Regions from separate parts of the Paenibacillus sp. FSL M7-0802 genome, predicted to be linked through region 2. Evidence: predicted binding sites of a transcription regulator. Region 2 holds the regulator's gene; the other holds the start of a gene.
The links. The regulator Rex, encoded in region 2, represses fermentation and respiration genes when NADH is low (regulators of the CRP and FNR family bind a similar motif). The targets are predictions, from matches to a motif close to TTGTGAAATATTTCACAA.

Region 1 (4,826 bases), 2.1 Mb from region 2:
GACTATCTTTCCATTTTCCTTGTGAAGCAGGAGCCCACACGTATCCGGGCAATCTAACGGGCATACAGCCGGAAAAATACCGTCCTGCTGCTCCGTCATCCGCTGTCCCCTTTGTAAGTCTTGTTGAAGCGTGGCCTCAGGAGGCGCGCTATTGCGATGATCCATAGTGTTGATGCTCCTTTCCGTTACCGTTTCCAAAAATTACACTGATCTTATCATATCCACAGCTTTGACCTATGGCAAGAGAAGGATTTTCCCACACAGCCGCTAGTCCAAAATATTAAAAAATCCGTCTGCTGCATAGAGCAAAACGGATTTTTTTAAGAATCATATTTTTTTCGACATCCTGTTTCATCATATCTTACCGAGGGTAAAAGAGATCAAGGCATTATGGGACGAGAGCACACTCATCCTCCATGCCAAATCATGGACCACTCCCAAAAAAATCCGCCATGACAGGTTTCGTTCCCCCGGGCCTGTCATGGCGGATTTGCTTTGTTCATTGCTGTTTAAAGTGCCGTAATTAAGCAGGATCACTCAACGGATTTGATGTGCAACCGAAGAAGTGGTTGGAGATTCATTCACTGGATGTGCGTTGGCTTGAGGCTTTTTTAAATAGGCCAACCAGTAGGCTCCAGCCACAAACAGGCTACCTCCTACCAAATTCCCCAGCCAGACCGGAATGAAGTTCATAACATAATCTGCCCATGAAAAGTGGCCTGCAAAAATAGCCGCCGGAATGAGAAACATATTGGCAACAACGTGCTGAAATCCAATAGCGACAAAGGCCATGGTCGGGAACCAAATCCCCATAATTTTGCCGCCAATTGAGTCTGTGCTATAAGCCAGCCATACAGCCAGTGCTACGAGCCAGTTACATCCTATACCCGATATAAAAGACTGCAAAAAGCTTTCATGTAGCTTATGTCCTGCCATATCCACCACTTTGTCCAGGTAAGGGCCCGTTTCTGTCAAACCCAGCACATGGCCAAAGAAAAATGCAACGAATAACGCACCCGCAAAATTACTGAGCGTAATAATCGCCAAATTACGAAGCATGGCCCCTGTCTTAATCCGTCCTGCCCATCTCGCCAAAGGAACCGCCATCATATTGCCGGTCAGCAATTCTCCGCCGGCGATCAAAACTAATACCAGACCTACAGGGAACACCGCAGCTCCAATAAAGGTAGCAATGCTTCCCCATTCTTTAGGCGCACTTGCAATAACACGTATATCCAGCAAAAACCCGAGTGCAATAAATGCACCTGCCAAAAATCCCAGTACCACCGCCACAGTCCACGGGTTGTTCGCCTTGGCCACTCCTGTTTCCACCGTCTTTTCGGCAATTTGCCCCGGTTTATAGCTCGCCATATGTCCCCGCTCCTTTAATATCTTTTCACTAAAATGTTCTTCTTTCATATTTTATTTAAAATCAGTGATTATGTTTGTGAAAAAAATCACTTTATCAAGCATTAAAAAAACAGCCCTTGGAAAAAGGACTGTCTTTTCTGTATTATTACATCTACTGCGCTACTACGCGCTTTGCATTTAGTTGTATTCTTCCTTTTCAACTGCTCTCAAGAACCAAATAACTCCACCGAGGCCTACCAGCGCTACGACTACAAGAAAAAGGATATAAAACAAATCCATAAGCTACTTACCCCCTAATCCTTATGCTACTCTATATTGTACTATAAGGATTCGTCCATACGTCTCAGATTGTTGACAAACTTATGAACAATGTCACAGACAAACCGAATTATACAGTAACTGGGTTCCGTTCGGATATTGTAGGCAATGCTTGTAAACCTGCTGCGTTCAGGAAATTCCAAGGCTTGTTATAATGTGGCTGGAAGAAGAAATCGACAAAGGCCAACTGGTCAATGGTCATATGATTTTGAATGGCTACGGATAGCGTGTTAATGGATTGCGTCAAATCCACCTTCGACATAATTTGTGCCCCCAAAATTCTCCGTGTCTCCTGCTCATATACCACTTTCAGTAATACCTTTTCGGAGGTTGGCATAAATTCAGGCCGGTAGCTGTCTTCAATGGTTACAGCTTCTACAGTCATGCCTTCGTCCGTTGCCGCCGCTTCCGTCATGCCTGTTCCTGCAATATTGTCTTCGTAAATTTTGATACCCGAAGTTCCTTGGGTTCCCATGTAGGCAATGGTTGGTTGTACCAGATTACGTGCTACCAGCGTACCCATACGAACTGCGTTGGTTGCCAAAGGGATATAAGCCGTTTTGCCTGTCGGATTATAGCGGATTGCACAGCTGTCACCTGCTGCAAACACGTCCGGGCAGCTACTTTGCATATAGTTATCCACAATGATCGCACCGTTAGGCAACATATCTACCTGACCTTTGAGCAGATCCGTTTGAGGTCGGAAACCGATGCAGAGAATAACAAGCTCTGTTTCATATTCTCCTTTAGAGGTCACGACTTTACTTACCTTACCGTTCGTACCCTCAAAACGACTCACCGTCTCGCCAAGTACCAGCTTAATGCCATGTTCCTTCAGGGAACTTTCAATCCGGTCTGTATACTCATGGTCCAAATACTTATTCAATATACGATCAGCACTGTCGATCAATGTTACATTTTTACCGTTCATTTGGAACGCTTCTACCAGTTCAACACCAATGTATCCTGCTCCGACGACTGTAATGTTCTGTACGTGCTGGGCTTTCTCAATGATATCATTCGAATGATTATAGTTTTTACAGAGCAAAATATGATCAAGTTCAATGCCTTCCAGCTTCGGAATAATGGGCCATGATCCTGTAGTCACAATTAATTTATCAAATGTGTCTGTAAATTCTTCACCTGTTTGGAGATTACGTGCATGCAGCGTCTTGCCTGCCGTATCCACACTCGTTACCTCATGAAGCATCTTGGTCTCTACACCCAAGTCAGCCAGTTGATCTGGAGACGAATAAAACAGTCCGTGCGGATCTTTGACGACACCACCTACGTACAGAGCAATACCACAAGATAAGAATGAAATATTATCATTACGCTCATAAACGGTAATTTCGGCATCTGGATAACATTTAGCTGTATTGACGATAGCTGCCGTGCCTGCGTGTGTACATCCGATAACTGCTACTTTCATGTTAAATTCCTCCTTGGTGTGTGGGCATAAAATGTATAATAATTGTGAATAGTTTCACGTAAACAGCTCGTTTGCGTTTGTGATTTATTTCACTTCATGCGCTTATTATAGTGTGATATTTTTCACATTACAATAGCTTTTTAAGATATTCACAATTTGTCCACATTTAAAAAAGAAAGGATATACGAGTTCAGTCGTTTGCTGAAATGTTTCTTTGCTCCATCCAGTTTTCCCTGTAAGCCTCCTGATTATGCCCTTGGAACCTACCTTCACATGATGCAACACACCTTAGACAAATGCATATGTAGAGAACAAAAAAGGTCCGTTTCCCGGAGACATTCCGGAAATCAGACCCTTTTTAAACATATACGTTGGAATTAAAGCGAAGCTACTATAGCAATTGCTCAATAGCTGCTTTCATCGCTTCTGGTGACTCCTTCGGTTCAAAACGACCCACAGGTACACCTTCACGATTCACAATGAATTTCGTGAAATTCCACTGAATTGTCCCATCTTCCTGTTCTCCAGGTTGTTGCTTTTTTAAATATTCAAACAGAGGCGCTGTATCCGGTCCGTTGACGTCCACTTTGGCGAATATCGGGAAACTAACCCCATAATTCAATTGGCAAAATTCAGCCGCTTCCTCGCTGCTGCCCGGCTCCTGACCGCCAAATTGGTTGCAAGGAAATCCTAATACAACTAATCCCCGATCCTTATATTCGTCATAAAGCTTTTGCAAATCCCCATATTGCGGGGTAAGTCCACATTTACTGGCGGTATTCGCAATAACCAGCACCTTACCGGTGTAAGTATCCAGAGAAACCTCCTGATTCGCTGGTGTTACGGCATTATGTGAATAGACAGACATACAGCATCCTCCTTCGTGTCGCTTGGTTTAGGTTACATAACCTATTTTAACCAAAACGTGACGGACATGCCAACATCCACAGTGACTTTACCGTGATGCCATCACTTCGAGTCTGCGTTCTTCGCGTTCGGAAGCGGACATTTTTGGGCAAGCATAACAATACCGCTGGCCTCCACCTGTCTTGTAATATTGGCAACAGGACGGTTTCATGTAGGTATTTTCACCGGGGCGGTAAGGATTGTCTAATTCAATGAGACGAACCGTAAACGGATTTCTTTTACGCCCGAATACCTCTCCCTCCAGCTCACGTGTCACATACATATAATCTTGTTCAAAGCGCTCCACATCCTGAGGATCAGTCAACGATGGCTGTACTCTATCCTTAAAATACAGCAATGTCAACGGAAACTGTCCCCACATTTGCCCAATAGATGCGCTCCCCACTGCAGCTATTGCCTCCAATATGGGCCGCATCTGCAAACTGTAAAAGTCACGTAACACTTGCTGATCGTGTCCGGAAGAAGGGTCATCCCCATTGTTCCGCGTATTGTCCAGCTCTGTTAGGTCGATGACCTGGAGGCTAATAGAGGGATATTGACCTTCATAACAAATATGAAATCTGAGATTAGAAACGGACAGATCCAAACGGCGTTCACACAGTGACACCATAAAATGCTGTGCAAACACGAGACCACGCAACTGGTTCACAAAATAAACAGCTGCGGTCAAATCGTCTTCAGCACGCAGAAGATCGCTATAGTACTCCATTACAGAGCGGAGCTTCTCTGGTTCAAGCCATTCCGCCACTGGGCCGGAATATACTGCATCCTCCGGCGT
Region 2 (4,826 bases):
GCCAAGCCTGCAAAGTGGGATCAGGCGGGGGCTTTGGAAAATCAGCTATATGTAACGATGAGCGAAATTTTGCGCAAGGGCGACAAGCTGATGCTGGACGTCAAGGAAGAACATGACGATTATGCGGCAGATAGCCTTATTACAGATATCACGGGTCTGCTCAAGGATTTGGCGGGAATCCGAGAAAATTTGCGCTTTTTTATCCGACTCGATGATGAAACAACCGTATACTGGCTCGAAGCGAGTGGGCAATTCCGTAGTAAATCATTGCAATTTTATGCGGTGCCCGTCGATGTGAGCCGCCAGTTGAAAGAAATGTTTTTTGACAAAAAAAGAAGCATTATTCTGACGTCTGCTACCTTATCGGTAGATAAGTCGTTTCAGTACATGATCGATCAGCTCGGCTTGCAGGAGGCCGCAGATCAAGAGCGGCTGATGACTTCGCAGCTCCCGTCACCCTTTAATTACAGGGATCAGGTGTTGCTGGTCATTCCACGGGATTTCCCAAGTGTGAAGGGCAGTGTAGGAGATGCACATTTTGTAGATATGCTCGTTAGCTCTCTAGGAGCGACTGCTCAGGCGACGCGGGGGAGAATGCTCGTTCTGTTTACTTCCTATCGGATGCTCCGGCAAGTGTATGAGCCGCTCAAAGAGGCCTTAGCATCCAGCGAAATTACTGTGCTGGGACAAGGTGTGGACAGTGGGAGTCGCAGCAAGCTAACCCGCCGTTTTCAGGAAGCCAAAGCTTCTGTATTGCTGGGAACCAGCAGCTTCTGGGAAGGCGTCGATATTCCAGGAAAGGCTCTGACTTGTCTGGCCATTGTTCGCTTGCCGTTTCAACCGCCGAATCACCCGTTGCTGGAGGCAAAAAGCGAGCTGCTTCAGCAGCAGAAGAAGAATCCATTTATGAAGCTGTCTGTACCACAAGCGGTCATTCGCTTCAAACAGGGATTTGGTCGGTTAGTACGTACAGCGAGCGACCACGGGGTCGTTATCGTTTACGATACGCGTGTGATCGAATCCTATTACGGAAAGCACTTTTTGTACTCGTTACCGGGACCAAAAATGGAGCATATGCCATCGGAGCAAATGGTGCCCCGCATCGCCGAATGGCTCCAATCCGCCCCGGAGACAGAGGCATAACGGACGGACACTAAGTATGTTCGTTACAATTAGGGGGAGCAAGTATGAAATCAGATAAAATTTCAGAGGCTGTCGTACGGAGGTTACCCGTATATTTACGTTATCTGAATGCACTTCACAAACGGGAGGTGGCTACGGTCTCTTCTCAAGAGTTGGGACAGAGGCTAGATTTGAACCCGGCCCAAATCCGTAAAGATCTCGCCTATTTTGGAGATTTTGGTCGGAAGGGTATCGGTTATGATGTTTCTTATCTAATTGAGAAAATACGCCATATCCTGAAAATCGACCAGCAAATTAATGTCGTATTGGTCGGTGCGGGTAATCTGGGGCAAGCCCTTTCGAATTATAACGCTTATTTAAAAGACAATATGAAGATTGTCGCAGTATTTGATGCGTTTCCGGATAAGGTAGGGACCAAGATCAATACATTGGTCGTTCAACCGATGGATGAACTGGAAGCGACTGTGAAAGAAAAAAACATTCGAATCGGGATTATTACCGTACCTGATTTTGAAGCACAGCACGTGGCTGACAGGCTTATTGAGAGCGGAATTGGAGCGATCCTGAACTTTGCACCGACTACTCTCAAGGCACCGGCCAACATTCGGATTCATGCCACAGACTTTACAACTGATTTGCTTAGCCTCGCTTATTATTTGGAGGACGGAAAGGAAGAAACACAATATGACAGTGAATAAATGGATGATTAAAAACGGCTCTTTTGCCGTAAATGGATCAGAAGCTGGGGTAGTCCATGGTTTTATGATTGTGGAGGATAGCCGTATTACTTATATTGGCGAAACTTTGCCTGCGGGTGAGGAAGAGACGGAAGCGATCGATGGTAAGGGGCTATTGTTTTTACCTGGTCTGATTAATACTCATGGTCATGCGGCGATGTCTCTGCTGCGTGGGCATGGAGATGACTTGGCACTTCAAGTATGGCTTCAGGAGAAAATGTGGCCTATGGAAGCCAAGTTTACATCTACGGACGTGTACTGGGGTACGTCCTTGTCTGTGCTGGAAATGCTGAAAGGTGGAACAACGACCTTCCTGGATATGTACGATCATATGGATGAGGTGGCTCGTGTAGCTGAAGAGTCAGGTATTCGTGCAAGTCTGATGCGTGGAGCAATTGGACTTTGCTCGGAAGAAGAACAGCGAATCAAGCTGGCTGAGGCCGTGACTTTTGCGCGTAACTGGCATGGTAAAGCAGACGGGCGTATTACAACGATGATGTCTCCGCACGCGCCATACACATGTCCACCTGCGTTTATTGAAAAATTCGTACAAGCTGCGCATGATCTGGACTTGCCACTGCATACGCACATGTCTGAGACGATCGCCGAAGTGGAGCAAAACGTACGCGACTACGGTTTGCGTCCAGTTGCACACTTAGATAAGCTTGGCTTTTTCTCCCGTCCTTCGCTTGTTGCCCATGGCGTTCATTTGAACGACGAAGAAATAGCTTTACTGGCTGAACGTGGTGTAGCGGTTTCACATAATCCTGGTAGCAACTTGAAGCTGGCAAGTGGTGTGGCCAGAGTGCCTGAATTGCTGCGTGCAGGGGTTACTGTTTCTCTCGGAACGGATGGTCCTGCCAGCAATAATAACCTGGATATGTTCGAGGAAATGCGTCTGGCGGCACTTATTCACAAGGGTGTATCCGGTGACCCTACGGCAGTTCCTGCAAGTGAAGCGCTGCGTCTGGCAACAGAATACGGTGCAAAGTCGATTGGTTTAAAAGAAGTAGGAGCGTTGGCAGCAGGCAACAAGGCTGACTTTATCGCGTTGGATCTGAATCAGGCACATTTCTTGCCGCGTACAGATCTTATTTCCCATGCGGTATACTCTGCAAGCGCCAAGGACGTGGCTCATGTGTGGGTAGACGGTCGCCAGGTTGTGAAAAACGGCGAATGCCTGACTATGGACGAGGAACGTATCAAACATGAGGCACAAGCCGCCTTTGAAGGGCTGCTGTCGCGCTAATTTAGGTGTCACATCCCCTTAGAGAGGAAGCACAGGTTTGAAAAATAAGAAAAAATGGATAGCGGTCGCCATTTTGGCCGTGATACTGATCCTGGTCAGCATTTTCTGGTATTATTCCTATGTTACTCAAGACCAGGTGGCTGAGAAAAATGCCGCTATCATTAAGGCCAAGCAATCAGGTGGTCTGGTTAGCACGACTCAAACATGGAAGTCTGTGTGGGATCAGGTATATTGGGTGGTTCAAGGGAAAAATGCACAGAATGAAAATATAATGGTGTGGGTTCCTTTTCAAAAAGTGGAAGGACAACCTAACGTACCTGTCGCAGATAATAGCGGTGTTCACACCGAGTTGCTGAAGAACGGAGTCGATGAGCAAAAAATGACGGCAATAATTCAGCAGCAGCTTCCAGGTGCAAAAATTGTAAGGCTTCAGCCGAGTGTGTTCAATGGCGAATATGTGTGGCAGTTGTTTTACGATGATGGAAGTCATCATTACTACACCTTTTATCGTTTCTCAGATGGGGTAGCGACGGGTGTGAAATATACTTTGCCCAATAACTGAGCTGGTGTGAGGATTGGCAAATGTTGAATGAATGACTAGTAAATGATTAAAAACTCAAGAAAAAGACGTAAATACGACAAAAATCGTATTTACGTCTTTTAGTTTTGCTATGCCGTAAAGCTGGCTGAAAGCCAGTGAAGCATCTTTACCTATCCATCTTCTCTCCTAGGTCAAATTCATCTTTATGGCGGGCAACAGCGATCGTAAGATCAAATCCTACACGCAGCGTCTCGCCTCCACCATAACCAAAGATTTTGCCTCATCACAACTCCTCCACACATTGCCTTCGATATTAGATATACGTTATGATATACTATATTTTATAAGTGATAGACAAAAATGATAGAAAAAAGAATTGCTGATCACTATAAGATCATGCAATTTGGTTGTTTGTTGACATTCGTCCCGTTTCTTCTGAGTTTTACATTTTGAGAGGAGGATGTTGTTTGAAATTGCGTGCAGTTCCTATCGTTGTGGCGGCAGTTTTGGCAGCTTTGCTGCTATTTGGGGGATGGTTCATTTACCGTCAGGTTACAATGCAAAGTCCTCTGGAAAAACTGGTATCTCAATATCCAGGCGTGACAAGCGCTCAAATAGATATTAAACAGGATCAGGTTGTATTGAAACTAGATCTCAAACCGCAGGCGGATGTGGCCAAATTGGTCGATGTGGTTAAGCAAAAAGGACAATCCATCATTGGCAGCCGCACCATTAAGTTGGATATCGCAGATCGTTCCAATTCAGCACTGAATCAATGGTGGTCTGAGGCTATGTTTCCTGTGGCCGAAGCGATGGAAAATAAAAAGTATACTCAAATTTCATCTACAGTTGAGCAGATGAAAAAGAAAAAGACGGGTATCAAAGCTGATACCGATATGGATTCGAACAATGTCTATATCCGACTCAGCGAAGGTAAAGCGACCAAGTTTATCGTTTTGCCACGTCAATCTCAGCAAATGGGGGTATGGCCTAATGCCTAGATGGATTAAGGAAATATTAATCGGCATTGTGCCGGTAACCATTATATTTCTCGTTTTTATTGGGGTAAATATTATCCCTCTTCTGGTTGCTGGCGTGATGTTCAGCGGCTTGTTAATGCTTATGCATGCGCGTGGCGGTTTGGCCGTAGGTGCTG

Region 1: MHB54_RS15270 (formate/nitrite transporter family protein) is a predicted target of Rex. The motif match lies at 1,446-1,463, and genes of this name have one in related genera.

What each region holds. Positions count from the first base shown of each region.
Region 1 is NZ_JBBOSD010000001.1:3,275,753-3,280,578, reverse strand. Features, by position in the region: gene MHB54_RS15275 (molybdopterin-containing oxidoreductase family protein) at 1-165, opposite strand, end outside; gene MHB54_RS15270 (formate/nitrite transporter family protein) at 538-1,371, opposite strand; gene MHB54_RS15265 (FAD-dependent oxidoreductase) at 1,760-3,121, opposite strand; gene MHB54_RS15260 (glutathione peroxidase) at 3,513-3,989, opposite strand; gene MHB54_RS15255 (hypothetical protein) at 4,077-4,826, opposite strand, start outside.
Region 2 is NZ_JBBOSD010000001.1:5,370,822-5,375,647, forward strand. Features, by position in the region: gene dinG (ATP-dependent DNA helicase DinG) at 1-1,143, shown strand, start outside; gene MHB54_RS24560 (redox-sensing transcriptional repressor Rex) at 1,188-1,841, shown strand; gene MHB54_RS24565 (amidohydrolase) at 1,828-3,129, shown strand; gene MHB54_RS24570 (cell wall elongation regulator TseB-like domain-containing protein) at 3,167-3,691, shown strand; gene MHB54_RS24575 (hypothetical protein) at 4,138-4,671, shown strand; gene MHB54_RS24580 (AAA family ATPase) at 4,664-4,826, shown strand, end outside.